4 regions of the Rhodococcus sp. 320_ES genome follow, and region 2 is predicted to be linked to each of the others. Evidence: riboswitches for the same ligand, from Rfam matches in the RefSeq annotation. Region 2 holds a riboswitch; each other region holds the start of a gene.
The links. A riboswitch is a leader RNA that binds a small molecule or an ion and turns the genes downstream of it on or off. The one in region 2 is predicted to bind S-adenosylmethionine.
Positions count from the first base shown of each region.

Region 1 (7,765 bases), on a different contig from region 2:
GACCTGCCATCCGATGCGGCTGCGCACCGCGTGATACCCCGGCACCAAGCCGATCGAGAGCAGCCGCACGGCGACCACCGTGATCACCGCGTACACGAGCAGGCTGAGCAGCGTCGCGAGCGGAAGCCACGCCAACCCGAGGCCGAGTGCGCCGGCGAGTGTGGTGGTGTCACGCACGCCCCACCCGATCAGCGCGACGCCGAACGCGAGCGCGAGGATCGACAGACCCGACAGCAACAGTGAGGTGATGCCGTAGGCGACCACCCATCGGCTCGCGCGCGGTGGGGTGTTGGCCGGCCAGAGATGCTCGGCCTTACCGACTTTCGCGGCCGGCGACCCCGCCCACTGCTGGCCGGCCTTCACCTTGCCGACGACGGCGGATCCGGCGAGGACCTCCGCGTTCTTGCCGATCTGCGCTCCGGGCATGACCGTCGAGCGCGCCCCGACGGCAGCGCCGGCGCCGACGGTGATGTGACCGATGTGCACGACGTCGCCGTCGATCCAATGCCCGGACAGGTCGACCTCGGGCTCGATCGAGCATCCGTCGCCGAGCGACAGCATTCCGGTGACGGGCGGGAGCGTGTGCAGGTCGACGCCGCGCCCGATGTCGGCGCCCAGCGCCCGTGCGTAGTAGACCATCCACGGTGCGCCGGACAGGTTGGAAGCGCCCGACGCGTCGGTGAGCCGTACCGCCGTCCACAGGCGCAGATGGACGCTGCCGCCGCGTGGGTACGAGCCGGGCTCGATGCCGCGCAGCAGGATTCGCGAACCGATCACCGAAATCGCCATCCGGCCGATGGGCGTGATGAACAGCAGGAACCCGGCGAGAATCCACCACCAGGACACCGTCGGCAGCCAGGGGATCGGGGTGAGCGCGGACACGACGTTGGCCGAGGCGCCCAGCCACGTCGTCCACTGCAGCCCGGTCAGCGTCGTCAGGGGAACCGTGGCCGCGATCTGCGCCCACTGCGCCCTTCGCGGCGTCGGAACGACCTCCCGGGGTTCGACCGCCTCGGTCGGAGCCAGCTCGTCCAGCATGCTCACCAGCGAACCCAGGCGCGGGTGGTCGTAGAGCTCGGCGACGGTCACCGACGGGAACTTCTCGCGCAACTTCGTCACCAGCTGTGCGGCCGAGAGGGACCCCCCGCCCGCGGCGAAGAAGTCGACGTCGGGTGAGTCGATCTCGGTGCCGAGCACATCGGTCCACATGTCGGCAACCCAGCGCGCCGTGCCGTGCAGATCCGAGGTGGGCACGGCATCGGACTGTCGGCGCGGCAGCGGCCACGGCAACGCGTTGCGGTCGACCTTGCCGGAGGTACGCGTCGGCAGTTCGTCGAGGAGGGCGAGCCGCGGAACCAGCGCGGTGGGCAACCGGTCGACGAGGATCTCGCGGGCGCGGGCCAGATCGAAATCTGGATCGGTGCTCGCGAGATATCCGACGAGAATCGGTGTGCCGGAACCGGTCTTGCGCACCGCCGCGGCTGCCGCGCTCACTCCCGGGAGAGCCTGCAACGCGTTGTCGACCTCGCCGAGTTCGATGCGGCGTCCGCCGACCTTGACCTGATCGTCGGCGCGGCCCTGGAACAGCAGACCCTCTTCTTCCAGGCGTACGAGATCGCCACTGCGATAGGCACGTTCCCACCCGAGAGACGGCATCGGGGCGTACTTCTCGGCGTCCTTGGCCGGGTCGAGGTAGCGCGCCAACCCGACGCCGCCGATCACCAGTTCGCCGACGTCGCCGATCGCGACCGGTTCGCCGTCCGGTCCGACGACTGCGAGATCCCAACCGTCCAAGGGCAATCCGATGCGCACCGGTCCCTGGCCGTCCATCAGGGCAGCGCATGCGACGACGGTGGCCTCGGTGGGGCCGTAGGTGTTCCAGACCTCACGTCCCGGAACCGCAAGGCGCTCGGCCAGTTCCGGCGGGCAGGCCTCACCTCCGAAGATGAGCAACCGAACGTCCTCGAGCGTGACGGCCGGCCAGAGTGCCGCGAGGGTGGGCACCGTCGAGACGACGCTGATGTCGCGCGCCACGAGCCACGGTCCGAGATCCATGCCGCTGCGCACCAACGATCGAGGAGCGGGCACCAGACACGCGCCGCCCCGCCACGCCAACCACATCTCTTCGCAGGAAGCGTCGAACGCGACGGACAGTCCGGCCAACACGCGGTCGCCGGGCCCGATCGGATTGTCCTGCAGAAACATTCGTGCCTCGGCGTCGACGAACGCCGCGGCGTTCCGGTTGCTGACCGCGACGCCCTTCGGGGTGCCGGTGGATCCGGAGGTGAAGATGATCCAGGCGTCGTCCTCGGGGTTGGGACGACGGACCGGTCCGGCTCCGGGCGTGGCCGCCGCCGTGGCAGTGACACCGGACTCCATGACGATCGCGGTGACCCCGGCCTCGGAGAAGACGAGCTCGGCACGCTCGTCGGGATCGTCGACGTCGACGGGGACGTAGGCCGCGCCGGCGCCGATGATCGACAGAATCGCCGCGTACAGCGAGTACGTTCCCGACGGCATCCGGATGCCGACGCGGTCGCCCGCGCACACCCCGGCCCGGCCCAGCCACTGCGCTCCCTCGTCGATGGCGTCGAGCAGCTCGGTGTACGAGATGGTGGTGTCACCGTCGTCGATCGCGGGTGCGTCGGGGAAACGCCGCGCCGTGTCCTCGAGCACGTCGATCAGCGTCCGCGCGGGCGGGGCCTGCGCGGATCTCAGGTACGTCTCGGGAATGCGGGTCTGCAGTGACAAGGTGTGGCGGCCTTTCCGGTCCTTTTCTGGTGCAGGTGTTATCCCACATTCAGTTTGCGCGCGGGTGAACAACTGCGCCCGGTTGACAACCGCGCGTGTCCTTTGTCATCCTTCCTGCCAGGTCACGAGTACCAGCATCAAGCCCCGGCTCGCTGGTCGGCAACCCTCCTCCGCGGTGGGGTGCTCCGGGTGACGACCAGGCCGTGTCCCGAACCGGGACAGGGCAAGCGCGGACTCCTCGTGGGTCCCCTTTCCGAGGGAGAACTCTGTCATGACCACCGCATTGCGTACCCCCTGCGCCGTCTCGGGCGCCGATCTCGACGTTCCTCTGCTCGACGGCCGCACGGTTCGCTACGCCAACTTCGACTACGCCGCCAGTGCTCCGGCCCTCGAGGCGGTCACCGACGCGGTACGAAACGCGTTGCCCTACTACGCTTCCGTGCACCGCGGCGCCGGGTACCCCTCACAGGTGTCGACGCAGGCCTACGAGGACGCGCGCGCGACGGTCGGGGACTTCGTCGGTGCACGCGACACCGACGTCGTGGTCTTCACGCGCAACACCACCGATTCGTTGAACCTGTTGGCGCGCTGCGTCCCCGGAGACACCGTGGTGCTCGACATCGAACACCACGCGACGCTCCTGCCGTGGCACGGTCGACGCGTGGTGAAGGCCGCCGACTCGTTCGACGAGACCTGCCGGCGCCTGATCGCCGAGCTGTGGTCGAAACCCGCTGCACTGCTTGCGGTCACAGGTGCGTCGAACGTCACCGGTGAGGTGCTTCCGCTCGCCCGGCTGGCAGCCATCGCGCACGAGTGCGGCGCCCGTATCTGCGTCGACGCAGCACAACTGGCGCCGCATCGGGCCGTCGACATCGCAGCACTGGGTGTGGACTACCTCGCGTTCTCCGGGCACAAGCTGTATGCCCCGTTCGGTGCGGGAGTCCTGGTGGGCAACCGTGATTGGCTCGACGCCGCCGACCCCTACCTCGCCGGTGGCGGCGCCGTCACCGACGTGACCGTCGACGAGACGGCGTGGGCAGCATCGCCGGAACGTCACGAAGGCGGCACCCCCAACGTCTTGGGAGCAGTGGCGCTCGCAGCCGCATGCACCGCCCTGACCACGGTGGACTCCGTCGGCCACGAGCGAGAGCTGACCGACACGCTGCGACGCGGGCTGGCGGCGATACCCGGCGTGTCGTTCCTGCGCGCCTTCGACGACATCGAGGACACGGTCGGCATCGTCACCTTCGTCGTCGACGGGTTCGAGCCCGCTCGCATCGCGTCGTACCTGTCGGGCGAGCACGGAATCGGCGTGCGCGACGGGCGGTTCTGCGCCCACCCGCTGCTCGCGAAGCTCGGTGCTCCCCGCGGTGCGGTGCGTGCAAGCCTCGGTCTGGGAACGTCCGGCGCGGACGTCGACCGTCTGGTCGACGCGGTGTCGGCGCTGGTGGACGAGCGCAGTGTGACGTACGACGCACTCTCCGGCGCGGAGGCGACGAATGGTTAGCATGAGTTTCATGTTCGAGAGCACTCGATGGGCCCGTAGGCACGTCGATCTGTGCCGCGTCTCGTCCACCGCGTGTCACCCCTGAAATACGGCGACTGCACCGCAGCGTTTTATAAGCAGGGCCCACCAGCGCGACAAGGACATCTCATGACAACTGCACCCCGCGTCTCCATCGGGACTCTCGATCTCACCGTCGACGCACCCACGCTCGAGACCGTGCGCATTCAGGCGTCGGATCTGGCGGAGGCACAGGCTCAGCGCTCCCGCTTGCGTCAGGACTTCGCGGCCGCCGGTCACGACCCGGACCAACTCGCGGTGATCCTCGACGTCGACACGCACATCGCCGCCGACGCCCGGACCGCCCGCAAGGACCTGGCCAACTCGGTGTCGGTTCCGGCTCCGCAATCGTTGCTGTACGTCGGCACCGCCTCCGGCCTCGCCGGGCTGATCGCCGACATCAAGGCCGCCGACGTCGCGGACGGGGTGAATCTGCACCCGATTCTCGAGCAGGACCAGGTTCGCAGCCGCATCGTCGACGACGTCCTGCCGGTGCTGGCGGCGCGAGGCGCGGTCCTGAACTCCGAGGCCGTCGCCGGTCTCGCCCAGCCCGGATCGACCCGGAAAGCAAGCTAGTCAGGCCCGACGTCGACCGCCAAGCCTGCGGTGATGCGGAGGAGCTCGCTGTAGGTGGTGCGAAAGAGCGTGTTGGGGTGGCCCCCCGCGGCCCAGAGTTCTTGGTGCAGGCCCAGATCGGTGTCGACGAAGGTCGGCAGGTTGGTCGGGTGGCCGACGGGCGCGACGCCGCCGATCGGCTGACCGGTGGCGTGCTTGACCACGTCGAGCGGTGCGCGCACCAGCGTGCCGTCGAGACGTGCTCCGGTCGCCTCGAGGTTCACGTTGTGTGCGCCGGAGACGAGCAGCAGTACCGGGTCGTCGTCGAGCAGAAACACCAGCGACTTGGTGATCGCACCGACCGGAACACCCACCGCCGCAGCAGCTTCGGCGGCGGTGTGCGTCGGCTCGCTCTGCGTCACGATGACCCCGTGGTGGCCTCGTGAGATCAGAACGTCCGCGACGTGCGCTGCGTTCGGATGCAGGAGCCGAGACATCACGCGCCTCGGGACACGTCCGCCGCGGCGCGCGCTGTGTCGGTCAGTCGTCCGAACATGCGCAGTCGCGCCATGCCGCCGTCGGGGAAGATGTCCATGCGGATCTCGGTGACCGGGTCGGAGTGATCGAGCACGAAACGGTGCCGGGTGTCGGGCTGCAGGCGCGTCCTCGGCAGCAGGTCGAACCACTCGCCGTCGTCGCAGCGTCCCTTCAAAGATGCTGCGCCGGGAGCATTTCCGAGGAAGCACGACGTGTCGAGCTCGGCCAGCGCGATGACGGACTCGCCTGCCAGACGTACCTGGACCCAGTCGTTGGCGTCGTTGCGTCGGCGGGAGGTTTCCCAGCCTTCGCCCATCGCGCGCGGCGGTCCGGGGAAGAGAAGGTTGTTCGGTGAGCTGTAGAACATGTTCGAGCAGGCGGTGACGTATCCGCCGTTCTCGAGGGACGCCAGGTCGATGGGGCCGGCGTCGAGGAACTTCGGGTCGGGACGGCCACGCCCGAGAACCCGCAGGCGCGCCACACCGCCGTCGGGGTAGATGGTCAGTTTGACGTGGGTCCACCGCCCGTCGGACGCCACCTTGAAGCGGTTCTCGGTGTCACCCTCCACGGGACTGCGCGGCACGATGGTGACCCAGTCGACCTCGCTGCGAAGTTCGTCCGTGCTCGGAAAGCCGTCCACCGCAGCAGCTTCGACGGAAATTTCCGGCGGGTAGTTTCCGGTGAACCATCCGGTGTCGACGATGATCGCCTCGACGACGCCCGGCGCACCGAGGCGGACGATGGCCTCGTCGTACCCGGGCTCGCGGCGGCGTCTGGTCTCCCAGCCGTCGTAGATCTGGCCTTTGTGGCCGAACGTGGCGGCTTGATAGACGGCCTTGCCGGGGCGGATCAGGTTCTCCTTCTCCGCGAACGTCTCGTCGTTGGCCCATACGACGGCTCCGCCGAGCGTGCGAACGGCGAGGTCGGGCAGAGGTAACGGGAAGGTCGACGTCATGAGGAGCAGGCTAATACAGCGGATAGCCCTCTTCCGGTCCGAGCATCCGCTCGAGCCTGATGTGGTTGATCCGTGCGAGCTCGTTGCGCATGACCTTGCGCTCGGTCTCGCGGTCGTTGAGCATTCGGCTCTCGATTTCGGCCGTGATGTCCGGTGCGGTCCGCCCCGCCGGCACGCACAGCAGCCGGAACCCGAACAACTCCTGGTAGGCGGCGCAGGCCGACTGCAGGACGGCCTGTTCCGATTCGCTCACCGAAACCGCGCACTGCTCCTGCGCCGACCGAAACCTGTTCATACGGCTGCAGATCGGCGGGTGGCCGGTGAGCGCCTCGTCGATATCGGACTCGGACAACTCGCCGAGCTCGGCGTCGGCAGCGCGGAAGAGATCGTCGTACGACGCGTAGGGCCGCCTGTCGGCGAGGCTGGACGCCCAGGTGACCGAGGGGCAGCACTCGAACAGCGCGTGGACGGCCTGTCGGTGATTCATCGTGTTGAATCGCCCCAGACCGATTCCTTGATGCATCAACATGGCCCAACTATGAGGCTGGTTCAGCGCGTAAGCCAGGTCCGAGCAGGAACTTTGCACAGGCTTAACGCGCCGTAACACGGCGCCGAGGTGGTTCGTTAATGTACGACCATGACCACCTCATGGACCGCGTTCACCGTCGAGCAGGCCGATCACGTCGCCACCGTCACCCTTGTCGGTCCCGGCAAGGGAAACGCGATGGGACCGGACTTCTGGCGCGAACTTCCGCTGCTGTTCGGTGAACTCGACGCCGATCCAGACGTGCGGGCCATCGTTCTTCTGGGGTCCGGCAAGCACTACTCGTACGGCCTCGATCTGCCCGCCATGGCAGGCGAATTCGCACCGCTGATGGGCGAGCGCGCCCTCGCAGAACCGCGCACCGCGTTCCACGGGATGATCAAGCGGATGCAAGCGGCCATCACGGCGGTCGCCGACTGCCGCAAGCCCGTCGTCACGGCCGTGCAGGGATGGTGCATCGGCGGCGCTGTCGATCTCATCTCCGCCGCGGACATTCGCTACGCGAGCGCCGACGCGAAGTTCAGCGTTCGTGAGGTGAAAGTCGCGATGGTGGCCGACGTGGGCTCGTTCGCACGATTGCCGCGCATCCTCTCCGACGGGCATCTGCGCGAGTTGGCGCTGACCGGCAAGGACATCGACGCCGCGCGCGCCGAGAAGATCGGTCTGGTGAACGACGTGTTCGACGACGCCGAGAGCGCGGCAGCAGCGGCGCAGCGGACGGCGGCCGAGATCGCGGCCAACCCGCCCCTCGTCGTGCAGGGTGTCAAGGACGTCCTCGACCACAGTCGTAGTGCAGCCGTGGACGATTCGCTGCGGTACGTCGCCGCGTGGAACGCCGCGTTCCTGCCGTCCGAGGACC
Region 1 covers NZ_JCAWAG010000003.1:633,514-641,278, forward strand. The annotation lists gene AC59JP_RS13605 (Pls/PosA family non-ribosomal peptide synthetase) at 1-2,751, opposite strand, end outside; SAM riboswitch class IV at 2,872-2,987, shown strand; gene AC59JP_RS13610 (aminotransferase class V-fold PLP-dependent enzyme) at 3,023-4,258, shown strand; gene AC59JP_RS13615 (putative leader peptide) at 4,269-4,343, shown strand; gene AC59JP_RS13620 (hypothetical protein) at 4,406-4,891, shown strand; gene AC59JP_RS13625 (YbaK/EbsC family protein) at 4,888-5,367, opposite strand; gene alc (allantoicase) at 5,367-6,362, opposite strand; gene AC59JP_RS13635 (2-oxo-4-hydroxy-4-carboxy-5-ureidoimidazoline decarboxylase) at 6,373-6,891, opposite strand; gene AC59JP_RS13640 (crotonase/enoyl-CoA hydratase family protein) at 7,000-7,765, shown strand, end outside.
Region 1: another riboswitch for S-adenosylmethionine. It lies ahead of AC59JP_RS13610 (aminotransferase class V-fold PLP-dependent enzyme); the one in region 2 lies ahead of AC59JP_RS19070 (bifunctional o-acetylhomoserine/o-acetylserine sulfhydrylase).

Region 2 (7,765 bases):
GCTCGTCGCCACGGTGTGCCGGTACACGGACCCGATGTGAACGCCAGCCTCGCCGAGGCGACCGTCGAAGGCGGGGGAAACGAGGTGCGCCTCGGCCTGGCCGACGTCCGCAACGTCGGAAAGCCGTTGGCCGAGAAGATCGTCGACGCGCGTCTTGCCGGCGGTCCGTTCACGAGCTTCCTCGATCTCACCGGTCGAGTGGAACTGTCGGTGGCGCAAGCCGAGTCGTTGGCGACCGCCGGCGCTCTGACGTGTTTCGGAGTGACCCGTCGAGAAGCGTTGTGGGCGGCCGGGGCCGCGGCGGCGGAACGACCCGATCGACTTCCCGGTTTGGGCGCGTCGACACGCTCACCGTCGCTTCCCGGCATGAGCGCATGGGAGCTGGCCGCCGCCGACATCTGGGCAACCGGGGTCTCACCCGACACTTATCCCACTCAGTTCCTGCGCACACGGCTCGACGAGATGAAGGTGGTGCCGGCGAACCGTTTGCTGAGCGTCACCGACGGAGACCGGGTTCTGGTGGCGGGGGCGGTGACACATCGGCAACGTCCGGCCACCGCCGCGGGTGTCACGTTCATCAACCTCGAGGACGAGACGGGGATGGTCAACGTGGTGTGTTCGATCGGCCTGTGGTCGAAGTACCGCAAGCTCGCGCAGCTGTCGACGGCGCTGTTCGTACGCGGCAAGGTGCAGAACGCGGAGGGCGCGGTCACGGTGGTCGCCGACCAGCTCGAGGCCCTGGATCTGCGGGTCATCCTCAGGTCGCGCGACTTCCGATGACGGGCGACGTGTCGGTCAGACTCCGCCGTCGAAACCGATCTGACGCCACGCCTCGTACATGACGATCGAGGCGGCGTTCGCGAGGTTGAGCGATCGACGGCCCGGCACCATGGGAATGCGGACGCGGTCGGTGACGTGAGCGTCGTCCAACACCTCCGGGGCCAGCCCGGTGGGTTCGGGACCGAACAGCAGGACGTCACCGCGTCGGTACTCGAGTGACGCGTACGAGGTGTCGGCGTGCGCGGTGAAGGCGAAAACCCGCTCCGGGGCGAGCGAGGTCCACGCCGCGTCGAGGTCGTCGTGCACGGTCACCGACGCGAGATCGTGGTAGTCCAACCCCGCCCGGCGCAGCTTCGGCTCGGACAGGTCGAACCCCAGTGGGCGCACCAGGTGGAGCTCACACCCGGTGACGGCGGCCAGGCGAATCGCGTTTCCGGTGTTCTGCGGAATGCACGGTTGGTGGAACATCAGTCGAAACACCGGTCCAGACTGCCATGTGAAAAACTTCTCCCGTGACCGCGCTGCGACTGGATGGAAAACTGACCCGCGACGAGATCTTCGTCGACCTGACCGCGCGTGTTGCCGCACTGCGCGAGAAGGGAATCGTGCCGGGACTCGGCACCGTTCTCGTGGGCGACGACCCCGGATCCGCCGCGTACGTACGCGGTAAGCACAACGACTGCGCGAAGGTCGGCATCGAGTCCATTCGGCGCGATCTGCCCGCCGACGTCTCGTCCGAGGAACTCGACGCGGTCATCGACGAGCTCAACGCGAACCCGGCGTGCACCGGATACATCGTGCAACTTCCGCTGCCGAAGCACCTCGACGAGAACCGCGCGCTCGAGCGCGTGAACCCCGACAAGGACGCCGACGGTTTGCATCCGGTCAACCTGGGCCGGCTGGTGCTGGGCGCTCCCGGTGCGCTGCCGTGTACCCCGCGCGGCATCGTGCATCTGTTGCGCCGTTACGAGGTTCCGATCGACGGGGCGCACGTGGTGGTGATCGGTCGGGGCGTCACGGTGGGCCGACCCATCGGGCTGATCCTGACTCGGCGCAGTGAGAACGCGACGGTCACGTTGTGCCACACCGGAACTCGTGACCTGGCCGCCGAGGTTTCCCGCGCCGACATCGTGATCGCGGCCGCCGGAGTGCCGAGTCTGATCACCGCCGACATGGTGCGGCCCGGCGCCGCGGTGATCGACGTCGGGGTGAGCCGCACCGACGACGGACTGCGCGGGGACGTCGCAGCCGACGTCGCCGAGGTGGCGGGGTTCCTTTCGCCCAACCCCGGCGGTGTCGGACCGCTCACGCGCGCCTTTCTGTTGACCAATGTGGTCGAACGGGCAGAACGGCAGCTGTGAGGCGTCAGAGCGTGGTCGGCCGCAGCATTCCGGTCGTGATGGTGTTGGCCATCATGGCCGCGGCCGCCGTGCTCGTTCTCGCCGACCGGTGGCGCCGCGGGTCGCTGCTGTTCGGCGTCGCCATCGTGTTCGCGGCGCTGCTGAGGTTGTGTCTGCCGTCGGATCGCGTGGGGATTCTCGCGGTCCGCTCGCGCGCGTTCGACACGGTGTCGCTCGCCGCCGTCGGCGGCGCGATCGTGTGGTTGTCGATCTCGATCGATCCGCTGGGCACGGGGTAGTTCAGGAACCGGCCAGTTCGCCCCGCGCCAGGTCCATCGTCCGGCCCAGCATGGACGCCACGGGAACCGCTTCGGTGAGAAAGCCGTCGTGACCGTCTCGGGAGAGCACCACGTTCAGACCCTCGCAGTTCGGCAGTGAATCGGCGATCAGCTGCTGCTGCCGAATCGGGTAGAGGCGGTCGGAATCGACACCGCCGACCACGGTCGGAACCGTCGTCGCCCGTAGTGCTTCCTCGACGCCGCCGCGTCCGCGGCCCACGTCGTGTCGATTCATCGCTTCGGACAGCAGCACGTAGGTGCCCGCGTCGAACCGGCCGACCAGCTTGGCGGCCTGATGTTCGAGGTAGCTCTGCACCGCGTATCGGCCGCCGTCCAGAGCGTCTTCGTACTGCTGTGACCGGTTGCCGAAGCGGGCGTCCAGCTCCTGGTCCGTGCGGTAGGTCAGGTGTGCGATGCGGCGCGCGATGCCGAGCCCGGCCTCGGGAAGTCGGCCCGTGCCGTGGTAATCGCCGTTCTGCCAGTTCGGATCGCTCGTGATGGCCGCGATCTGCGTGGTCTGCGTACCGATCTGATCTGCCGAGGCGCGTGCACCGACGGCGAGCACCAGCGCCGACGCGACGCGGTCGGGATGCCCGACGATCCATTCCAGCGTGCGCATACCGCCCATGGATCCGCCGACCACCGACGCGAACTTGGCGATGCCGAGTGCGTCGGCGAGCTGTCGCTCCGCGGTCACCTGGTCGCGAATGGAGATGGCGGGAAAGCGTGAGCCCCACGGATTGCCGTCCGGCGCAAGCGAACTGGGCCCGGTGGTGCCGCGGCACCCACCGAGAACGTTCGTGGCCAGGATGCACCACTCGTCGGTGTCGAGCGGGGCGCCCGGACCGACGGCGTCGTTCCACCAGCCGGGTGACGGATGATCCGGACCCGCCGGGCCGTGCACGTGAGAATCGCCGGTCAGTGCGTGCTCGACCAGGACGACGTTGTTTCGTTCGGGCGACACCTCACCCCAGCGTTGTACGGCAACGGTGACGTCGGGGATGCTCTGCCCACTCTCGAGCTGGACGTCACCGATGTTCACGAAGCCCAGTTGCCCGTCCGGCGGCGGAAACGCAGCCGGACGGGCGACGGGTGTGGAGCTGAGGGTCAAGACGCCGCCGCAGCGACCGAGGCCGCACCCGAGGCGGCGCGGAAACCGCCCTCGAGGTCGGCGAGGATGTCGTCGATTCCCTCGATACCGACGGCCAGCCGGACGAGACCCGGAGTGACACCGGACGCGAGCTGCTCTTCGGGACTGAGCTGCGAGTGGGTCGTGGACGCGGGGTGGATGACGAGAGAACGCACGTCTCCGATGTTAGCGACATGGCTGTGCAGTGTGAGTGCATCGACGAAGCGTTTGCCCGCGTCGGCCCCTCCGGCCAGCTCGAACGCCACGATCGCGCCGGCGCCCCGCGGGGCGAGTTGCTGCCCGCGCTCGTACCACGGCGACGACGGAAGGCCGGCGTAGTTGACCGTCACCACGTCGCTTCGGCCGATGAGGTAGTTCGCAACCTTCACCGCGTTCTCGACGTGCCGTTCCAGGCGCAGGCTGAGCGTCTCGATGCCCTGGCTGATGAGGAAGGCGTTGAACGGCGAGACCGCCGCACCGATGTCGCGTAGCAACTGCACGCGAGCCTTGAGTGCGAAGGCGGGCGCTCCCAGGTCGGCGAAAACCACGCCGTGGTAGCTCGGATCGGGGGTCGTGTACTGCGGATGGCGGCCCTGCGTCCAGTCGAACGTACCGCCGTCGACGATCACGCCCGCTACGGCGTTTCCGTGCCCACCGAGGTACTTCGTCGCCGAATGCACCACGATGTCGGCGCCGTGCTTCAGCGGCTGGATGAGGTACGGGGTGGCGACGGTGTTGTCGACGATGAGCGGAATTCCGGCGCTGTGGGCGACGTCCGCGACACCCGGGATGTCGAAGATGTCGTTCTTCGGGTTCGAGATGGTCTCGCCGTAGAACGCCTTGGTGTTGGGCTGCACGGCGCCGCGCCAGTGCTCGAGGTTGTCAGGGTCCTCGACGAACGAGACCGTGATGCCCAGCTTCGGCAGTGTGTAGTGGAAGAGGTTGTAGGTACCGCCGTAGAGACGCGGGCTCGAGACGATGTGATCGCCCGCCTCCGCGAGATTGAGAATGGCGAGTGTCTCCGCGGCCTGGCCCGATGCGAGCAGCAGCGCCGCCACGCCACCCTCGAGCGCGGCGATCCGCTGCTCGACGGCGTCTTGCGTCGGATTCATGATGCGGGTGTAGATGTTGCCCGGCTCGGCCAGACCGAACAGTGCCGCGGCGTGATCGGTGTTGTCGAAGGTGTACGAGGTGGTCTGGTAGATCGGCAGAGCGCGGGCGTGTGTCACCGCGTCCGGGGTCTGGCCCGCGTGAATCTGCTTGGTCTCGAAGCTCCAGTTGGCGGTGGGATCTTCGGGTGCAGCGTCGGGGGAGATGTCGGTCATGGTCGATCCTTCGGGGTCGCGTCGACGCCGCGGCCGTATCGGGCGGCGGTGTCGGGAAAGTCAGAGAGAAGTGTGGTGTCGGGGTCTATCGGGGACAGCTACACATGGTGAGAAAACCTCCGATGGCTGCTCCGTGGAGAGCATCCGGTCAGTGGGCCCGTCGTGCGGACCCGCGCTTGCTCCCGATCAGGTAGATCGAGTAACCCGGTCAATCACCCGGGGCACCCCACCGCGGCTGGAGGGTTGCCGGCCAGCAAGCCGGGGCTCGATGCTGGCACTCATGACCTTGGCGGCGATATTAGCCGAGGCCTGCCGTGAGTGGAATCACGGCTGCTCGATTCGTGAATGGGCGACCGCGGGTTGGACAATGGTTGCGCTACCTACTGAATCGAGAAAGTGTCATGACCCAGGTCGTCGAACGCGACATCCTCCAGTCTCCGGACGTGACATCCCGGAGCCGACGTGGCGCGATGCTGGCTCTGGCTCTCGGCGGATTCGGCATCGGCACCACGGAATTCGTCTCGATGGGGCTTCTTCCCGAAATGGCGTCGAGCGTCGGAGTGACGGAACCGGTTGCCGGCCACTTCATCTCCGCCTACGCACTCGGCGTCGTCGTCGGTGCACCGACGATCGCCGCACTGGCCGCGCGCGTCGAGCGCAAGACGTTGCTCATCGGTCTCATGGTCGCCTTCACGATCGGCAATCTGGCCACCGTCCTGGCCCCGACCTACGGAACTCTGGTCGCAGCGCGGTTCGTCGCCGGCCTTCCGCACGGTGCGTTCTTCGGCGTCGCGGCACTGGTCGCCGCGCATCTCGCCGAACCCGGCAACCGAGCCAAGGCCGTCGCCTTGGTCATGATGGGGCTCTCGGTGGCGAACGTCATCGGCGTCCCGGCGGCGTCGTTCATCGGACAGACCTTCGGGTGGCGCTCGGCCTTCGCCGTGGTGGTGGCCATCGGCATCGTCACCGTCGGCGCTCTCTGGAAGCTCGTTCCGACGTTGCAGGGTCTGCACCTGAGCAATCCGATCAAGGAACTCGGCGCACTGCGCCGCGTGCAGGTGTGGATGACCCTGCTGTTCGGCATGGTCGGCTTCGGCGGAATGTTCGCCGTCTACACCTACATCAGCTCGACGCTGACCGACGTCTCCGGTCTGCCCCGCAGCGCGGTGCCGGTGGCCCTGATGATCTACGGGCTCGGCATGGTGGCCGGCAACGTGCTCGGCGGCCGTATTGCCGACCGGGCCCTCATGCCGGGGCTGTTCCTCTGCATGATCGCGCTCGTCTCCGTGCTCGTGGGCTTCGTCTTCGCCGCCCACAATCCCGTCACGGCGCTGATCTTCGTGTTCCTCATCGGCGTGTCGTGCTCGGCGATGATCCCCGGACTGCAGACGCGGTTGATGGACGTCGCCGGCGACGCCCAGACCCTCGCGGCGACCCTCAACCACGCGGCGCTGAACCTCGCGAATGCCGGTGGAGCGTGGATCGGTGGTCTCGTCATCGCAGCCGGTTACGGGTACACCGCACCTGCGGCGGCGGGCGCGATTCTCGGAGTTCTGGGATTGGGCGTTCTCACCACTGCCGTCGTACTGGATCGCCGCGCCCGCGTCTGAGCGGATGGCAGACTTTCCGTCATGCCGGAACTGGACGCCACCGATGCACGCCTTCTTCTCGAACTCTCGGAGAAGCCCAGAGCCTCGGGCGTAGAGCTCGCACACTCGCTGGGATTGGCCCGCAACACGGTGCAGTCGCGGCTGGCCAAGTGGGACACCGGCGGTCAGCTCGGCTCGATCGACAGACGAGTCAACCCCAGCGCTCTCGGCTACCCGCTCCTGGCGTTCGTGACCATCAGGGTCGATCAGCACCGTCTGTCGGGCGTGACCACCGCGCTCGCCGACATTCCCGAGGTCGTCGAGGTGTTCGGCTTGTCCGGCGCGTCCGACCTTCTCGTCCGCATCGTGGCCGTGGACGCCGACGACCTGTATCGGATCGCCGGCCTCATACTCGACATCCCCGGCGTCGAGCGCACCAACATGGCCATCGCGATGCGCGAGTTGGTCACCTACCGACTCACACCCGTCCTCGAGCGCGCCGCGGACCCACGACGAAAGTGACCATGTCTCACACCATCACGACGGTCAACGTCAACGGAATTCGCGCCGCAGTGCGCAAAGGGATGTCGGAGTGGCTGTCACGATCCGACGCCGACATCGTGTGTCTCCAGGAGACACGCGCGTCGGACGACGAGATCGTCTCGAGTCTCGACTCGGCGCTCGGCTCGGGATGGCATCTCGCGTCCGCCGAGCCGTCGCAGAAGGGGCGCAACGGCGTCGCCATCCTGTCCCGCGAGCCGTTCGAGTCGGTGACGATCGGAATCGGCAGCGACGAGTTCGACTCCGCCGGCCGCTACATCGAAGCGGTGATCGACGGAGTGACCGTCGGCAGTCTGTATCTGCCGACCGGCGAGGCGGGCACCGAGAAGCAGCAGGCCAAGGAGCGGTTCATGTCAGCCCTCGCTGCCCGCATGGCCACCCTCGAAGCCACCGGGGTCGACGCGGTGATGTGCGGGGACTGGAACATCGCGCACACCGAGCGAGATCTCAAGAATTGGAAGGCCAACCGGGCCAAGTCGGGTTTCCTTCCCGCGGAACGAGAGTGGATCACCGCGCTGCTGTCCGGCTCGTGGGTCGACGTCGTTCGGGAGCTGCATCCCGATGTCGACGGACCGTACAGCTGGTGGTCGTACCGGGGGCGCGCGTTCGACAACGACGCCGGCTGGCGTATCGACTACCACCTCGCGACCACGGACTTTGCGGACCGCGCGAAGGACGCCGTGGTCGAGCGTGCGCCGACCTA
Region 2 covers NZ_JCAWAG010000005.1:290,340-298,104, forward strand. The annotation lists gene AC59JP_RS19045 (error-prone DNA polymerase) at 1-780, shown strand, start outside; gene AC59JP_RS19050 (tRNA (cytidine(34)-2'-O)-methyltransferase) at 796-1,260, opposite strand; gene AC59JP_RS19055 (bifunctional methylenetetrahydrofolate dehydrogenase/methenyltetrahydrofolate cyclohydrolase) at 1,293-2,141, shown strand; gene AC59JP_RS19060 (DUF3017 domain-containing protein) at 2,180-2,419, shown strand; gene metX (homoserine O-acetyltransferase MetX) at 2,421-3,569, opposite strand; gene AC59JP_RS19070 (bifunctional o-acetylhomoserine/o-acetylserine sulfhydrylase) at 3,566-4,912, opposite strand; SAM riboswitch class IV at 5,080-5,198, opposite strand; gene AC59JP_RS19075 (MFS transporter) at 5,314-6,522, shown strand; gene AC59JP_RS19080 (Lrp/AsnC family transcriptional regulator) at 6,544-7,023, shown strand; gene AC59JP_RS19085 (exodeoxyribonuclease III) at 7,026-7,765, shown strand, end outside.

Region 3 (7,765 bases), on a different contig from region 2:
GCGCGCAGTAGGCCGACGTTCTGACTGCGCGCCCGCCTCACCAGCACCTCCACGGCGTTTTCGCGGGTGTATCCGTACACACCGATGAGTACGCCGATGGCGATGTCGATGTCTGTTCGCGCTGACGGCGAGACCGTGGTGCTCATGGGAACTCCGTTGGAGTGCAGGGATGGTCGCATCACTCTCCCGGTAGCGGACGATCCTGCACAGCATTCGGATCGACGTGGTTCGAAATGCATCGGTAATTCGAATCAGCTCGAGCAAAACTATGGACCGAAACCCCATCATCGGTTGCGGCACAGGCGAGTTGCGTGATCGAACTCGGTCGCGTACAAATTCCCGAATGCGCGCCTCCTGTTGCCGGTGATCTCCCCGCTTCTGTCGCGACCGCGTGCTCGTCCTCCTTCGTGGGAAGTCCCCTACATGTCCTCGTCTCTTGGCGTCACCGAATCACTCTCACGCCGAAAAGGTCGCGCCCGCAGATCCTTCGGCGTCTCCACCGTCGCTCTTCCCTTGCTGTCCTTCGTGACTTTCGTCGTCGTCTGGCAGATCGCGGCGTCGTCCGGCGTCTGGAACGAGACGTTCGTGCCGTACCCGTCCACCGTGTGGGACGCCTTCGTCACGGTCTCGACCACGCACGACGGCGTCCGCGGCTACCAAGGTTTCCTGCTCTGGGAGCACCTGTACATGACGCTGCGGCGGGTTCTGCTCGGTGTGGTCGTGGGTGTCGTGCTGGGCATCGTTCTGGGCTTGGCAATGGGCACCGTGGGGTGGGTTCGCAAGGTTCTCGAGCCCTGGCTCACGTTTCTGCGGGCACTGCCTCCGCTCGCGTACTTCTTCCTGCTCGTCATCTGGCTCGGCATCGACGAAGCGCCCAAGGTGACGCTGTTGGCGCTCGCCGCTCTGCCTCCGACTGCGGTCGCGACCACCGCTGCCGTTCTGGCTGCACCGACCGCTCTGATCGAAGCAGCCCGGGCGTTGGGCGCGTCACGTCTCGCCGTGTTGAAAGACGTGGTGATTCCGTCGGCGCTCCCGGAGACGTTCACCGGGATTCGACTGGCAGTCGGAATGGCGTACTCGTCGGTCGTCGCCGCAGAACTGTTCAACGGCCTGCCCGGCATCGGCGGAATGGTCAAGGACGCAAGCAATTACAACAACACCCCGGTGGTCCTGGTCGGCATCTTCGCCATCGGAATCTCGGGGTTGATCATCGACGGCCTGTTACGCGCGGCAGAGCGCCGCGCTGTTCCCTGGAGGGGAAAGATATGAGATCACTGGTTCGTGTTGTCGCGGCTGCGGCGGTCCTCGTGCTGGCACTGGGTGGTTGCGCCGTCGGAGGCGACAACGCCTCGGACAGCAGCAAACCCACGCTGCGGCTGGCCTACCAGTCGTTCCCGAGCGGCGATCTCGTGGTGAAGAACAATCGCTGGCTCGAGGACGCGCTCCCCGACTACAACATCGAGTGGACGAAGTTCGATTCGGGCGCTGACATCAACACCGCGTTCATCGCCGGCCAGATCGACTTCGGTGCAATCGGCTCCAGTCCGGTCGCGCGCGGATTGTCTGCGCCACTGAACATTCCGTACCAGGTGGCGTTCGTGCTCGACGTCGCCGGCGACAACGAAGCGCTGGTTGCCCGGAACGAGACCGGGATCGAGTCCGTCGCCGACCTGAGGGGTAAGAGAGTGGCTACGGCCTTCGCCTCCACCGCGCACTACAGTCTTCTGGCCGCACTGAATCAGGCCGGTCTGACGGCCAACGACGTCCAGCTGATCGACCTGCAACCACAGGCGTCTCTGGCGGCGTGGGAGCGGGGGGATGTCGATGCCGTGTACACCTGGCTTCCTACCCTCGATCAACTCCGAACAGACGGTACGACACTGATCACCAGCCGCGAGCTGGCCGCGAACGGGAAGCCGACCCTCGACCTCGGTGTGGTGTCGACGGCGCTCGCGACATCGAAGCCCGAGGTGGTCGATACCTGGCGCAAGGTCGAAGCACGCGCTCTGGACCTGGTGCAGAGCGACCCGGATGCCGCTGCCACCGCCGTCGCAGCCGAGATCGGAATCAGCAAGGACGAGGCCAAAGGCCAGCTCGCGCAAGGTGTCTTCCTGACCAAGGATCAGCTGACGTCGCCGGAGTGGCTCGGCACCGACGGCAACCCGGGGAACATTGCCGACAACCTGCACAGCGCGGCCGAGTTCCTGGCCGAACAGCAGCAGATTCCGTCGGCACCGGATCTGTCGACGTTCCAGTCGGCCATCTATACGAAGGGACTCCCCGGTGTCCTCACAGACTGACGTCTCCGGTGACATCCGAGTCGACGGGTCCGTCACCCTCGACGACGTCACCAGGGTCTACGGGTCGGGGAAAGATGCGGTAACGGCCCTCGGTCCCATCGATCTGCGCATCGAGCCCGGTGAGTTCCTGGTTCTCGTCGGCGCGTCGGGGTGTGGCAAGAGCACACTGTTGCGATTGGTGGCAGGGTTCGACGCGCCGACCGAGGGTTCGGTCACCGTCTCGGGTCGACGTCCGGAACCGGGAGTCGGCGCGGGAGTGGTGTTCCAGCAGCCCAGGCTCTTTCCGTGGAAGACCGTGGGCGGCAACATCGATCTCGCGCTGCGATACGCGCAGGTACCCAAGACCGAGCGGCGAGTCACGCGGGATGCACTGCTCGAACGGGTCGGTCTGACCGGAACCGAGAACAGGAAGGTCTGGGAAGTATCGGGCGGTCAGCAACAGAGAGTCGCTATCGCGCGCGCCTTGGCCGCGCAGACGCCGTTGTTGCTGCTCGACGAACCGTTCGCCGCGCTGGACGCTCTCACGCGCGAGCGCTTGCAGGAGGATGTGCGCAGAGTCGGCCACGAAACGGGGCGGACCGCCGTCTTCGTCACGCACAGTGCAGACGAGGCGGCGTTTCTCGGTTCCCGCATCGTGGTGCTGTCGACCCGACCCGGACGAATCGCTCTGGACATCGCATCCGATCTCCCGCGCACGGGTATCGACCCGGACGAACTACGCGGCACCTCGGAGTACGCGGCGCTGCGCGCCGAGGTCGCCCATGCGGTCAAGAGCGCCGCGCGGCAGACGTGATCGGATGACGACGGAGACTGCCGTGCACCCGCTCGACGACCCGGTGCGCTCGTCGCTGCGCAGAGCCCATGCGCGGTTCGCGACCTGGTCGGGGCGGATCGCGCGCTACGACACCGAGGTCGCCGGGTTCGTCGGTCACCCGCCGGAGATGACCGAGCAGGACTACGTCGACCTCGCCGCCCTGATCGGGCCCGGCGTCGAGGTTGCGTTGCGCGGCCCGTACATTCCGCCCGCCGGATGGGAATTGCTCGGTGAGTTCGGCTCGGTGCAACTGGACGGATCTGCCCTCGCCGTCGAACCGGATGCGGAGGCCATTGTCCTCGGCGCGCAGCACGTCCCGGCGATCCTGGATCTCGTGGAACGAACCCAACCCGGTCCGTTTCGGACGCGGACGATCGAGATGGGCACGTATCTCGGACTTTTCGACGCGGGTGCACTGGTCGCGCTGGCCGGAGAGCGGATGCATCCGCAGGGGTGGACCGAGATCAGCGCGGTCTGCACCGATCCCGACTACCGCCGCCGAGGACTGAGCGCACGATTGGTGCGGGCGGTCGGACACGGAATCCGCGAGCGCGGCGAGGTGCCGTTTCTGCACGCGCGTGCGGACAACTACTCCGCCATCGCGATGTACGAATCGCTGGGGTTCGTGCTGCGCAAACGATCCGTGCTCACACTGGTTCGCACACCGCCGATTTCCCCATAGACCCCCACTGGAGCTACCCGTGACCGCACGCATCTTCTGGTTCCTCCCGACGGCCGGTGACGGTCGGTCCATCGTCGGCTCTTCTCATGCCTCCGCGCAGAAGGCAGAACCTGCCGGTTTTCGACGGCCCACGCTGCGCTACCTGACCGAAGTTGCGCAGGCAGCCGACCGGCTCGGGTACGAAGGGGTTCTGACTCCGACCGGAACGTGGTGCGAGGACGCGTGGCTCACCACCGCTGCGCTGCTCCACAGCACCCGGCGCCTGAAATTCCTCGTCGCGTTCCGCCCGGGCCTGACGCCCCCCACGTTGGCCGCACAGCAGGCGGCAACCCTGCAACGCTTTTCCGAGGGCCGGCTGCTGTTGAATGTCGTCACCGGCGGTGACGACGCCGAGCAGCGGCGGTTCGGTGATTGGAACGACCACGATCGCCGTTACGCCCGCACGGACGAGTTTCTCGATCTCGTGCGTCGAATCTGGACCGAGGGACCTGTCGACCACGACGGCGAGTTCTTCCGGGTCGCGGATGCGCGAGTGTCCGAGCCTCCCGACCCGTTGCCCGAGTTCTGGTTCGGCGGCTCGTCCGATCCTGCTCTGGCGGTGGCGGCCAAGAGAGTGCAGACGTACCTGACGTGGGGTGAGCCTCCGGCTGACGCACGCGCGAAGATCGAACGCGTGCAGGCGCTTGCGGACGAGGAGGGCCGCAAGCTCACCTACGGCATTCGTCTGCATACCATCAGCCGCGACACCTCAGAGGAGGCATGGGCGGTGGCGCAGCGACTGCTCGACGCGCTGCCGGACGAGCAAGTCGCCGATGCCCACCTGTTGCATTCGTCGTCCCAGTCGGAGGGGCAGCGGAGAATGGCTGCGCTGCACGGCGGGTCGAAGGACTCCCTCGAGATCTATCCGAACCTGTGGGCCGGGGTCGGTCTGGTTCGCGGTGGAGCGGGTACAGCTCTGGTCGGGTCGCACAGGGAAGTCGCGAATGTGATTGCCGAATATCATGATTGCGGTTTCGACGAGTTCATCCTGTCCGGTTATCCACACCTCGAAGAGGCGTATCACTTCGCGGAGGGCGTGCGTCCCATTCTCGATTCGCGAGGAATCACCACGCCCTTCCAATCACGCTGATTCGAACTGTCGACCCGGATCGACACTGCGCGTAGGTTTTGCCTAGCCATCCAGAGCGACCGAGAGACCTGGCTCGTCGACGTCGCAGCAACCCCGTGCCGAGCACGTGCGGGTGCTACCGCCAGGACCGATGGGAGAGAACCGAAGTGACCACTACCGACGCGCGCCCGGCTGCCGAGAAGGCGGACCCGGCCGACGGCGAGAACTTGATCGTCGCCAGAACGTGGCACCCGTGGCGATGGGTGACATCCATCGCCGCACTGGTGCTGGTTGCGCAATTTGTCCATGGACTCGCCACCAACGCCGGCTGGGACTGGGGCACATTTGCCCAGTACTTCACGGCCAAGTCCGTCGTCGCCGCGCTGTGGTTGACGATTCAGCTGACGTTCTGGGGAACGTTGATCGGCTTCGCGTTGGGGATCGCCCTCGCCGCTGCCCGGCTGTCCCAGAACCCGGTGCTACAGATCATTTCCTGGTTCTACATTTGGGCATTCCGATCGATTCCGCTGATCGTGCAACTGCTCTTCTGGTTCAACATCGGGTACCTCTATCAGACGCTGTCGCTGGGAATTCCCTTCGGGCCGTCGTTCTTCGCGTTCGACGTCAACAGCGTGATCAGCGGCTCGACGGCGGCGATCATCGGCCTTGCCCTGCATCAGGCCGCGTACTCCGCCGAGATCGTTCGCGCCGGCATCATCTCGGTCGACCAGGGTCAGCTCGAGGCGGCCGCCGCACTGGGCATCCCGAAGCGGCGTGAGTTCTTCAAGATCGTTCTGCCGCAGGCAATGCGGGGTATTCTGCCGAATGCCGCCAACGAGGTCATCAGCTTGTTCAAGGGCACCTCGATCGTGTCGGTAATGGCCATCGCCGAGTTGTTCTATCAAGTGCAGGTCATCTACGGCCGCAGTGGACGCGTCGTGCCGATGCTCATGGTCGCGACGGTCTGGTACGTCATCTTGACTTCGATCCTGTCGGTCGTGCAGTTCTACGTCGAGCGCCACTACGCCAAGGGCGCACTGCGCACCGTGCCACTGACGCCGATTCAGAAGCTGCGCAGGCAACTTGCGGGAGTTCCGCTCTCACCGCGCGGAGCGACCCGATGACAATCGAGTTGGAACACTCCAGATTTGCCGTCGAGGCCAGGGGAGTGCACAAGTCCTACGGCCCACTCGAGGTGCTGAAGGGCGTGGACCTCACCGTCCGCCCCGGCGAGGTGACCGCCATCCTCGGTCCGTCGGGTTCGGGCAAGTCGACGCTTCTGCGCACGCTGAACCACCTCGAGAAGATCGACGCCGGCTCCATTCGGGTCGACGGCGAACTGGTCGGCTACCGGCGCAAGGGAAACAGGCTCCACGAGCTGAAGCCGAAAGACATTCTGCGCCAACGTTCGCAGATCGGATTCGTGTTCCAGAACTTCAATCTGTTCCCGCATCTGACTGTTCTCGAAAACGTCGTCGAAGCTCCGCTGTCGGCTCAGAAGCGACGTCGGTCCGAGGTCGAGCCGGAAGCCCTCGAGTTGCTGAAGCGCGTCGGCGTCGGCGACAAGGCGCACGACTACCCGCGCAGACTGTCCGGCGGACAGCAGCAGCGCGTTGCCATCGCACGTGCACTCGCGCTGCGGCCCAAAGTCATCCTGTTCGACGAACCGACCTCGGCGCTCGATCCCGAGTTGGTCGGTGAGGTCCTCGAAGTGATTCGCAGTCTCGCTCGCGATGGCGCGACGCTGATCATCGTCACGCACGAGGTGGGCTTCGCACGCGAGGTCGCCGACACCGTGGTCTTCATGGACGGCGGCGTCGTGGTCGAACAAGGTTCTCCTTCAGCCGTATTCGACAACCCCGAGAACGAGCGGACCAGGTCTTTCCTGTCGCACGTTCTCTGATTCCTCCTCTCCCGCAACACAGAAACGAAAGTAGAACCATGTCTTCATCGTCCCGGCGCCTCGCGTCGGTCCTGTCCGCTGCTGCCGTCCTCGCGCTCGTCGCCACCGGATGCAGTGACCCCTCGGCGGAGAGCACCGTCGTCTCGAACGAGGGTGTGTCCTACGATCTTTCGCCCGAGCAGAGCGGGCGTATCCACACCGAGAAGGTCGACGCGATTGCCGCCGAAGTGCCGCAGGCCATCAGGGACCGGGGAACCATCGTCGTGACCGGTACGGCGGGATCGGTTCCGCCCCTGGGCTTCTACGCGACGGATGACACGACGGTCATCGGATCGGAGATCGATCTGGCCAACCTGTTCGCCGACGTGCTCGGGCTGAAGGTGGACCGACAGACCGCGGACTGGGCGCAGAACTTCGTCAAGATCGACTCCGGCGAGAACGACGCGTTCATCTCCAACGTGACGGTGACCGAGGAACGCAAGGAGAAGTACGACTTCGCGACCTACCGCCTGGACAACCTGGCTCTGGAGGTCCCCACCGACTCGAGCTGGACATTCACGGATCGAAAGGACATCGCCGGAAAGAAGATCGGCGTCTCGTCCGGAACGAACCAGGAGCAGCTGCTGGTCGACTGGAACGCACAGAACGCTGCCGAAGGAATTGCACCGGCAGAGATCGTCTACTACCAGAACTCCGCGGATTACTATCTTGCGCTGTCGTCGAAGCGCATCGACGGTTACCTCGGACCCAACCCGTCGGCGCAGTACCACTCGTCGAGTACCGGTGAGTCCAAGATCATCGGCACGTTCTCCGGAGCGGGTGACGCTCTTCAGGGTGAGATTGCCGTTCTGGTGAAGAAGGACAACGGTCTGGTCAAGGCATTCAACGACGCCATCAACCACACCATCGAGAACGGCACCTACCAGAAGGTGCTGGAGAAGTGGGGCCTGAGCAGCGA
Region 3 covers NZ_JCAWAG010000006.1:13,394-21,158, reverse strand. The annotation lists gene AC59JP_RS20665 (ANTAR domain-containing protein) at 1-146, opposite strand, end outside; gene AC59JP_RS20660 (ABC transporter permease) at 424-1,269, shown strand; gene AC59JP_RS20655 (taurine ABC transporter substrate-binding protein) at 1,266-2,300, shown strand; gene AC59JP_RS20650 (ABC transporter ATP-binding protein) at 2,314-3,093, shown strand; gene AC59JP_RS20645 (GNAT family N-acetyltransferase) at 3,098-3,796, shown strand; gene AC59JP_RS20640 (LLM class flavin-dependent oxidoreductase) at 3,816-4,925, shown strand; SAM riboswitch class I at 4,969-5,062, shown strand; gene AC59JP_RS20635 (amino acid ABC transporter permease) at 5,072-6,028, shown strand; gene AC59JP_RS20630 (amino acid ABC transporter ATP-binding protein) at 6,025-6,807, shown strand; gene AC59JP_RS20625 (ABC transporter substrate-binding protein) at 6,846-7,765, shown strand, end outside.
Region 3: another riboswitch for S-adenosylmethionine. It lies ahead of AC59JP_RS20635 (amino acid ABC transporter permease); the one in region 2 lies ahead of AC59JP_RS19070 (bifunctional o-acetylhomoserine/o-acetylserine sulfhydrylase).

Region 4 (7,765 bases), on a different contig from region 2:
ATTTACGTTCGTGACGTTCGAGGATTCTCCGGTTCACGAGGGTTTCGAGAGGGTGGATGCCATCACCCGCGCGGCATTCGTCGCCGCAACCACGAGCACGATCGGACTCGTTCCGGTTGCCGGGACCACGTATTCGGAGCCGTTCCACATTTCCTCGCAGCTGGCATCGCTGGACTACGCCTCACGCGGGCGCGGAGGGTGGATCGCGGAACGCTCGCACCCTCTGGCCGCCGAGGCGCTGGGCAAGCCGGTGGTCGAGGGCTCGGATCTCTATCGCGAACAGCGTGACTCGATCACCGTGGTGCGGGATCTGTGGGACTCGTGGGAGGATGACGCTGTGGTCCGCAACGTCGCCACCGGTCGGTTCCTCGACGCGAGCAAACTCCACTACATCGATTTCGTGGGGGAGTCGTACACCGTGAAGGGGCCGTCGATCGTGCCTCGACCTCCGCAGGGGCAACTGGTGGTGTTCGGGCGGGACGGTGAAGTGGATCCCGATCAGGTCGACGTCGTGCTCGTGTCCGGAACCAGACCGACCGTCGATGCTCTCCTGGTAGAGGAGATCACCGTCGACCTCGTCGACAAAGCCTCCGCGGCCTCGCTTCTCGATCGGCTCGTCGCTCTTGCGGACGAGGTCGACGGAGTCCGGCTCCGGCCCACCGACCTGGACCGCGACCTGCGTGCACTCGCTCGGTACGTCCTCCCACCGCTCTTCGAACGTGGCATCGCCCATCGGCCGGTACCGGGTACCTCGCTTCGGCAGTCGCTCGGATTGACCCGTCCCGCAAACCGATTCGGAGCTGCGTCATGAGCATCGACACCGGTCGTTCCGCAGACTCCGCTCCTCACAGGTTCCCCGACGCCCACGTCCACTTCGGTGTCTTCATGCAGGGCGTCAACCACACCACGATCTGGTCGGATCCTGCCTCGGGCTCGCAGATCGACTTCGAGACGTTCCGCCGTATCACCCAGACCGCCGAACGCGGATTGTTCGACGCATTCTTTCTTGGTGAAGGACTGCGGCTACGGGAACAGGACGGGAAGATCCTCGATCTCGACATCGCGGGTCGTCCCGACGCGATCACACAATTGGCTGCGCTGGCGGGTATCACTCGCAAGATCGGACTGGTCGCGACCCAGAACACCACCTACAACGAACCTGCCGATCTCGCTCGTCGGCTCTCCGGTCTCGACGTGCTGTCCGGCGGCAGGGCGGGGTGGAACGTCGTGACCACCGACAACGCGTGGACCGGTGAGAACTTCCGTCGCGGCGGCTTCCTCGACCATGCGCTGCGGTACGAGCGGGCCGGCGAGTTCCTCGATGTTGCTCGTGCACTCTGGGATTCGAACGGCGCCACTGTTCGCCACACCTCGCCACAGTTCGACATCACCGCCACGGCGACGCTTCCGTCCAGTCCACAGGAACATCCGGTCATCTTCCAGGCCGGTGATTCCGGTCAAGGGCGTGACTTCGCTGCCAAGCACGCAGACGTGATCTTCTCCCGTCACGGAACGCATTTCGACGACGCACTGGAATTCGCTGACGACATCAGGGCGAGGCTCGCGGCACAAGGTCGGCCCGAAGAGGACATCAAGGTGCTCCCGTCGACACAGATCGTGTTGGCCGAGAACGCATCCGAGGTCGAGGAAAAGGTGCGCTGGGTCATGGACGGCCAGTACACCGGTCCTACCGCGCTCTCCTTGGCCGCGCTGGTGTGGGGCAAGGATCTGTCGTATCTCGACCCGGACGGCCCACTTCCGGTCGAAGATCCGGTTCCACAGGCGATCTCGGGGACTCGGGGCGCGTTCCGCGACGGAAACGACCCGATCGAGGTGGCGCGGGAATGGCGCGCACTCGCGGAGGCCAAGAATCTGTCGCTCAGGGAGGTGGTCATCGAGACCACGTCGCGCAGCGGGTTCGCCGGCACACCAGGCCAAGTGGCCGACGAGCTCGTGTGCTGGGTCCGCGGCGGAGCGAGCCACGGGTTCAACATCTCCCCGTACATCGTCCCTGGCGGGCTCGACGAGATCGTCGACTGGTTGGTGCCGGAACTGCAGGAACGCGGTGCCTACCGGACGTCGTACGAGGGTTCCACGCTGCGTGAGCACCTGGGCCTGGACCGACCCTTGACTCGCCGAAACCACGTCTGATCCTTCGGTTTTGCGCCGCCCGCCGGGGCGGCATACTATGAAGACTCACCATCCAGAGCGACCGAGAGACTTGGCTCGTCGACGTCGCAGCAACCCCCCGCGCGTGCGGGTGAGGGTGCTACCGCCAAGACCGATGGAGGCACCATGAACTGCATCTCAGGGTCCGGCACCAACACCTGGGCCCGTCGCCATGTCGATTTCGGTCGACTGTCGGCATCGACCTGTCGCAGCTGACGCTCCGGTCACTCCTCTTCTGACACGCGCGCGGATCTCCGCCGCGTTCCTTTCTCGTACCACGATCACGGAGATTCCTCGGTGCCCACTCACCATGCACACAGACCTGCTCTGAAGACGCTCGTCGGCCTCGTCGCTCTCACCACGGTACTGACCGCCTGCGGGGGAGCCGGCGGAACGCAGAGCGCGGACGCGGGCCCCGCCCAGCCAGGCGGCACGCTGAAGTACGGGCTCTCGACGGCGCCGACCTGCTCGGACCCCGCTCAGGCAGGAACCAATCAAACCATCTATGTCACAAGGGCAATCGTCGATTCGCTCACCGATCAGAATCCCGACACGGGCGAGATCGTGCCGTGGCTCGCGGACAGCTGGGAGGTCGGTGCGGATGCAACGGTGTTCACGTTCAAGCTCAAGGGCGGTGTCACGTTCAGCGACGGAACGCCGGTGACAGCGCAGTCGGTGAAGAACAACTTCGACGCCATCGTGAACACCGTCGGCGCGGCCAAGGCTCCGTTGGCCGCGAGCTACCTTCAGGGTTACGTCGGAACCACCGTCGTCGATCCGCAGACGGCGCAGGTCACGTTCTCCTCGCCCAACGCGCAGTTCTTGCAGGCGTCCGCGACGTCGCAGCTCGGATTGCAGGCCGACGCCACCACGTCTCAGACGCCCGAGGTGCGGTGCCAAGGCGGCAACATCGGCAGCGGCCCGTTCACCTACACCGACTACCAGCAAGACCGGTCGGTGACGCTGGCCAAACGAGCCGGATACTTGTGGGGTTCAGAGGCTTTCGGACATACAGGTGAGGCGTACCTCGACGGGATCGAATTCACGGTGGTGCCGGAATCCGGTGTTCGCACCGGCAGTCTGTCCTCGGGCCAGCTCGACGCCGTCAGCGACGCGCTGCCACAGGACGCGCCCACCATCGAGGCAACCGGTGGTCGCGTCCTCACGACATCGAACCCCGGCACCCCCTTCGGAATTCAGCCCAACGTCTCACGCGGTGTGCTCGCGGACCCCGAGGTGCGCAAGGCTCTCGTGCCGGCGATCGACCGGCAGCAGCTGGTCGACACGGTCCTCGGACCCGACTTCAAGCCGGCCACGAGCACACTCGCGAGCAAGACGCCGGCCTACGTCTCGCTTCCGGACGTGACGTTCGATCCCGAGAAGGCGAAGTCGATCCTCGATGCCGCCGGGTGGGATCCCGGCGCCGACGGAATACGCGAGAAGGCCGGGCAGAAGCTGAGTTTCAAGATTCTCTTCAGCGCCGTCTTCGCCGGTAACCAAGCGATTCTCGAACTGCTCCAGCAGCAGCTGCGTGACGTGGGGGTCGATGCACAGCTGGATCTGACGTCGGTTCCCGATTCGATCGCCCGGCAGAACGCCGGTGACTTCGAGGCCACGTACTACAACAGCACCCGCGCCGACGGCGACATCCTGCGTACGTCGTTCGCCGTCGACGGACGGAACCTGAACCAGCGCGGCCCGATTGCCGATCTCGACGCGTCTCTGACCGATCAGTTGCGCACCACCGACACCACCCAGCGCGGTGAGATCCTGGCGGATGCTCAGCAGCAGGTACTCGACAACGGGTTGTGGATTCCGACGGTGGAGCTGTCCCAGGCGGTCGGTGCCAGTGCGGCGGTGCAGGATCAGCGGTTCGATGCCTCGGCCCGACTGCAGTTCTTCGACACCTGGCTGAGTAGGAGCTGACATGCTGCGCTACCTCGGATTGCGTGTGCTGCAGGCAGTCGGCGTGTTGTGGGCGGCCTTCTCGATCTCCTTCGTGGTGCTGTTCCTGCTTCCGTCCGATCCGGTCAGCATTGCCGTCGACTCCGGCGGCGGCAGTGGCACGCCGGTCGACGCGGCGGCGGTCGCCGAACTCCAGGCCCGCTACGGCCTGGACAAGCCGGTACTCGAGCAGTATTGGACGTCGCTCACCAACGCGGTCCGAGGTGACTTCGGAACATCCATCTCCACCGGTCAACCGGTGACCACCGCCATCCTCGATGCAGTGCCGAGCACACTGGCCCTGGCCGGCTTCGCGCTGGTGCTTGCTGTGGTCTTCGGCGGAGGCCTCGCGTTCGTCGCGACGTACACCCGTGCGCGGTGGTTGCGCACGGCCCTGTTGTCGTTGCCTCCCCTCGGAGTGGCGGTGCCGACCTTCTGGGTGGGTCTGCTTCTGCTGCAGGCATTCTCCTTCGGACTGCCGATCTTCCCCGCATTCGGCGATCGCGGGTTCGGTTCGTTGGTTCTTCCGGCGATCACCCTTGCGGTGCCGACCGGAGCGGTCATCGCCCAGGTGCTCTCCACCAGCTTGACCACCACGTGGCGCCAACCGTTCACCGCTGCCGCGGAGGCGAAAGGGGCGTCGCGCTGGCGAGTTCAGACGCGCCACGTGCTCCGGTTGGCGAGCGTCCCGGCCTTCACGATCGCCGGCGTGCTCGTCGGTGAACTGCTGGCCGGGTCGGTGGTCGTCGAAACCGTGTTCTCCCGTGCCGGTGTCGGGCGACTCACGCAGACCTCGGTTCTGGCGCAGGACATACCCGTGGTGCAGGGCATCGTGGTGATGACATCGCTGGTCTTCGTGCTCGTCATGCTTGCGGTGGACGTCGTCTACCCGCTGATCGATCCTCGAATAGTGCAGCGCAGCAGCAAGACCGAGAAGAGCAAGGAGGCCGCACATGTCTGACGTCCTGGTTCTCGACAAGCTGCCCGTGGGCACTGCGCCCGAACCGACCCCACGCCGCCGGCGGGGATCACTGCGCCGAGTGACAGGCACGGTGGGCGTCGCAGTGTCGGTGATCGTGCTGATCGTCGCGCTCGGATTCGCTGTCGCGCCGTCCGTGTTCGCGAGCGGTGACCCACTGCGCGCCGCGCCGGCGGACAAGCTCCAGGGCCCGAGTGCCGCCCACTGGTTCGGGACCGACAACATCGGCCGCGACGTCTACACCCGAGTGGTCCACGGAGCCGGACTGTCGCTCAGCGCAACCCTGTTGGCGGTCGCCATCGCGTTGGTCGCCGGCACCGTTCTCGGCCTCCTGAGCGGCGCCGTGGGCGGTTTCGTCGATTCGGTACTGATGCGTCTCGTCGACGTTCTGCTGTCGATTCCGGCGTTGCTGTTGGCGCTGGCCCTGGTCACCGTATTGGGATTCGGCACCGTGAACGTGGCGATCGCGGTCGGTGTCACGCTCATCGCGAGTTTCGCCCGCGTCATGCGGTCCGAGGTACTGCGTGTTCGTCGGTCGTTGTACGTCGAGGCGGCGTTCGCATCGGGGTCGCGGTGGCACACGGTGCTGTGGAACCACATTCTGCGCAACGCCTATCCGCCCGTGATCGCCTTGGCCGCGGTGCAGTTCGGTATGGCGGTGCTGTTCGTCTCCTCGCTCAGCTTCCTCGGATTCGGCGCAGTTCCGCCGACGCCGGAATGGGGATCGCTGGTATCCGAGGGTCGCAACTTTCTGGCCACGTCCTGGTGGCTCACGACGCTTCCCGGACTCGTGATCGTCGTGGTGGTGTTGGCAGCGCACCGCGTCGGGCACGCGCTCGATCGGGGTGATCGCGCATGAGCGCTCTGCTCTCCGTGGACGGCCTGAAGGTCTCCTACGGTATGACCGAAGCGGTGCGCGGAGTCGACTTCGAGATCGCACGCGGTGAAGTGCTCGCTCTCGTGGGCGAGTCCGGCTCGGGCAAATCGACGACCGCACAAGCGATCATCGGTCTGCTGGCCGGCTCCGGTGCGATCACCGGTGGCACGGTGACGTTCGACGGTGAGCGTATCGACAACGCGAACCACCGCCGGTTCGAGAAGCTCCGCGGAGCCCACCTCGGTCTCGTCCCGCAGGACCCCACCACCTCCCTCAACCCCGTCAAGCGCGTCGGCGAGCAGGTGGCCGAGGTCCTGCGTATTCACGGTCTGGCCGACCGTCGCACGGCCGCAACCGAAGCCGTGCGCATCCTCGACGAGGCGGGCATCGACAACCCCGAGTTGCGGGCGCGCCAGTATCCGCAGGATCTGTCCGGAGGGCAACGCCAGCGCGTGCTCATCGGCATCGCGCTCGCGTGCCGGCCGGAACTGGTGATTGCCGACGAGCCGACCAGCGCGCTGGACGTGACCGTGCAACGTCGCATTCTCGACCACCTCGCCGCCCGGACGTCCGAGCACGGCACCTCGGTCTTGTTGATCACGCACGACCTCGGGGTCGCAGCGGACCGCGCCGACCGAATCGCGGTCATGCAGAACGGTGAGATCGTCGAAATAGGCACCGCGCGCGACGTTCTCGACAATCCCAGCGCCGACTACACCAGAAAGCTGATCGCGGCGGCGCCGAGCTTGACGTCGGTGCGGGTACCGCGGGCAGACCGGACGGACGACGCCGGATCCGGTTCGCAACCCCCGTCCACCCTGCTCTCGCTCCTCAACGTCTCCAAGACCTTCGCGATCGGGCGGGGCCACCGCCTGCAGGCGGTCGACGACGTCTCCTTCGACGTCGAGCGCGGCCGCACCGTCTCCATCGTCGGCGAGAGCGGGTCGGGAAAGTCGACGACTGCGCGCATCGCGCTCAGACTCGAAGACGCCTCGGCCGGCGCGATCCATTTCGACGGTGACGACATCACCGACGTGCGCGGCACAAGATTGCGAGCGCTGCGTCGGCGCTTCCAGATCGTGTATCAGAACCCGTACGCGTCGCTCGATCCGTCGCTGCGAGTGAAGGACATCGTGGCGGAGCCGTTGGCCGCCTTCGGATTGGGTACCCGCTCGAACCGTCTCGACCGAGTGGCGGAACTGCTCGATCAGGTCGCATTGACCCCCGATTATCTCGAGCGTCGGCCCGCGCACCTGTCCGGTGGACAACGCCAACGTGTGGCGATCGCACGGGCGCTCGCTCTCCATCCCGAGCTGCTCGTTCTCGACGAGCCGGTGTCCGCGCTGGACGTCTCGGTGCAAGCTCAGATTCTCGACCTGCTCGCGCGGCTGCAGGACCAGCTGAACCTGAGCTACCTGTTCATCTCCCACGACTTGGCGGTTGTTCGCCAGATCAGCGATCGAGTACTGGTGATGCGCGGTGGGCAGGTCGTCGAAACCGGCTCTGCAGAAGAGATTTTCGACAACCCACAGCACGAGTACACCAAGGAACTGCGCGATGCGGTTCCGGGAACAGGAGTTCTGTCATGAGCACCCTTGCCGTCGAGTTGGTGGGCGCGGGAGCGCACCCGCAGGCCTGGCGCCGGCCCGACAGCCGGGCCGAAGAGTTGTTCGGTGGCCGCTACTGGGTGGACGCCGCGCGAGCTGCCGAAGCTGCCGGCGCAGACTTGCTGTTCGTCCCCGACTCGTTCGGTGCGCGTTCGCTCGACGCCGTGGCGATCGCTGCACGGGTGGCCC
Region 4 covers NZ_JCAWAG010000006.1:4,930-12,694, reverse strand. The annotation lists gene AC59JP_RS20615 (LLM class flavin-dependent oxidoreductase) at 1-811, shown strand, start outside; gene AC59JP_RS20610 (LLM class flavin-dependent oxidoreductase) at 808-2,151, shown strand; SAM riboswitch class I at 2,197-2,291, shown strand; gene AC59JP_RS20605 (ABC transporter substrate-binding protein) at 2,467-4,095, shown strand; gene AC59JP_RS20600 (ABC transporter permease) at 4,097-5,074, shown strand; gene AC59JP_RS20595 (ABC transporter permease) at 5,067-5,951, shown strand; gene AC59JP_RS20590 (dipeptide ABC transporter ATP-binding protein) at 5,948-7,558, shown strand; gene AC59JP_RS20585 (LLM class flavin-dependent oxidoreductase) at 7,555-7,765, shown strand, end outside.
Region 4: another riboswitch for S-adenosylmethionine. It lies ahead of AC59JP_RS20605 (ABC transporter substrate-binding protein); the one in region 2 lies ahead of AC59JP_RS19070 (bifunctional o-acetylhomoserine/o-acetylserine sulfhydrylase).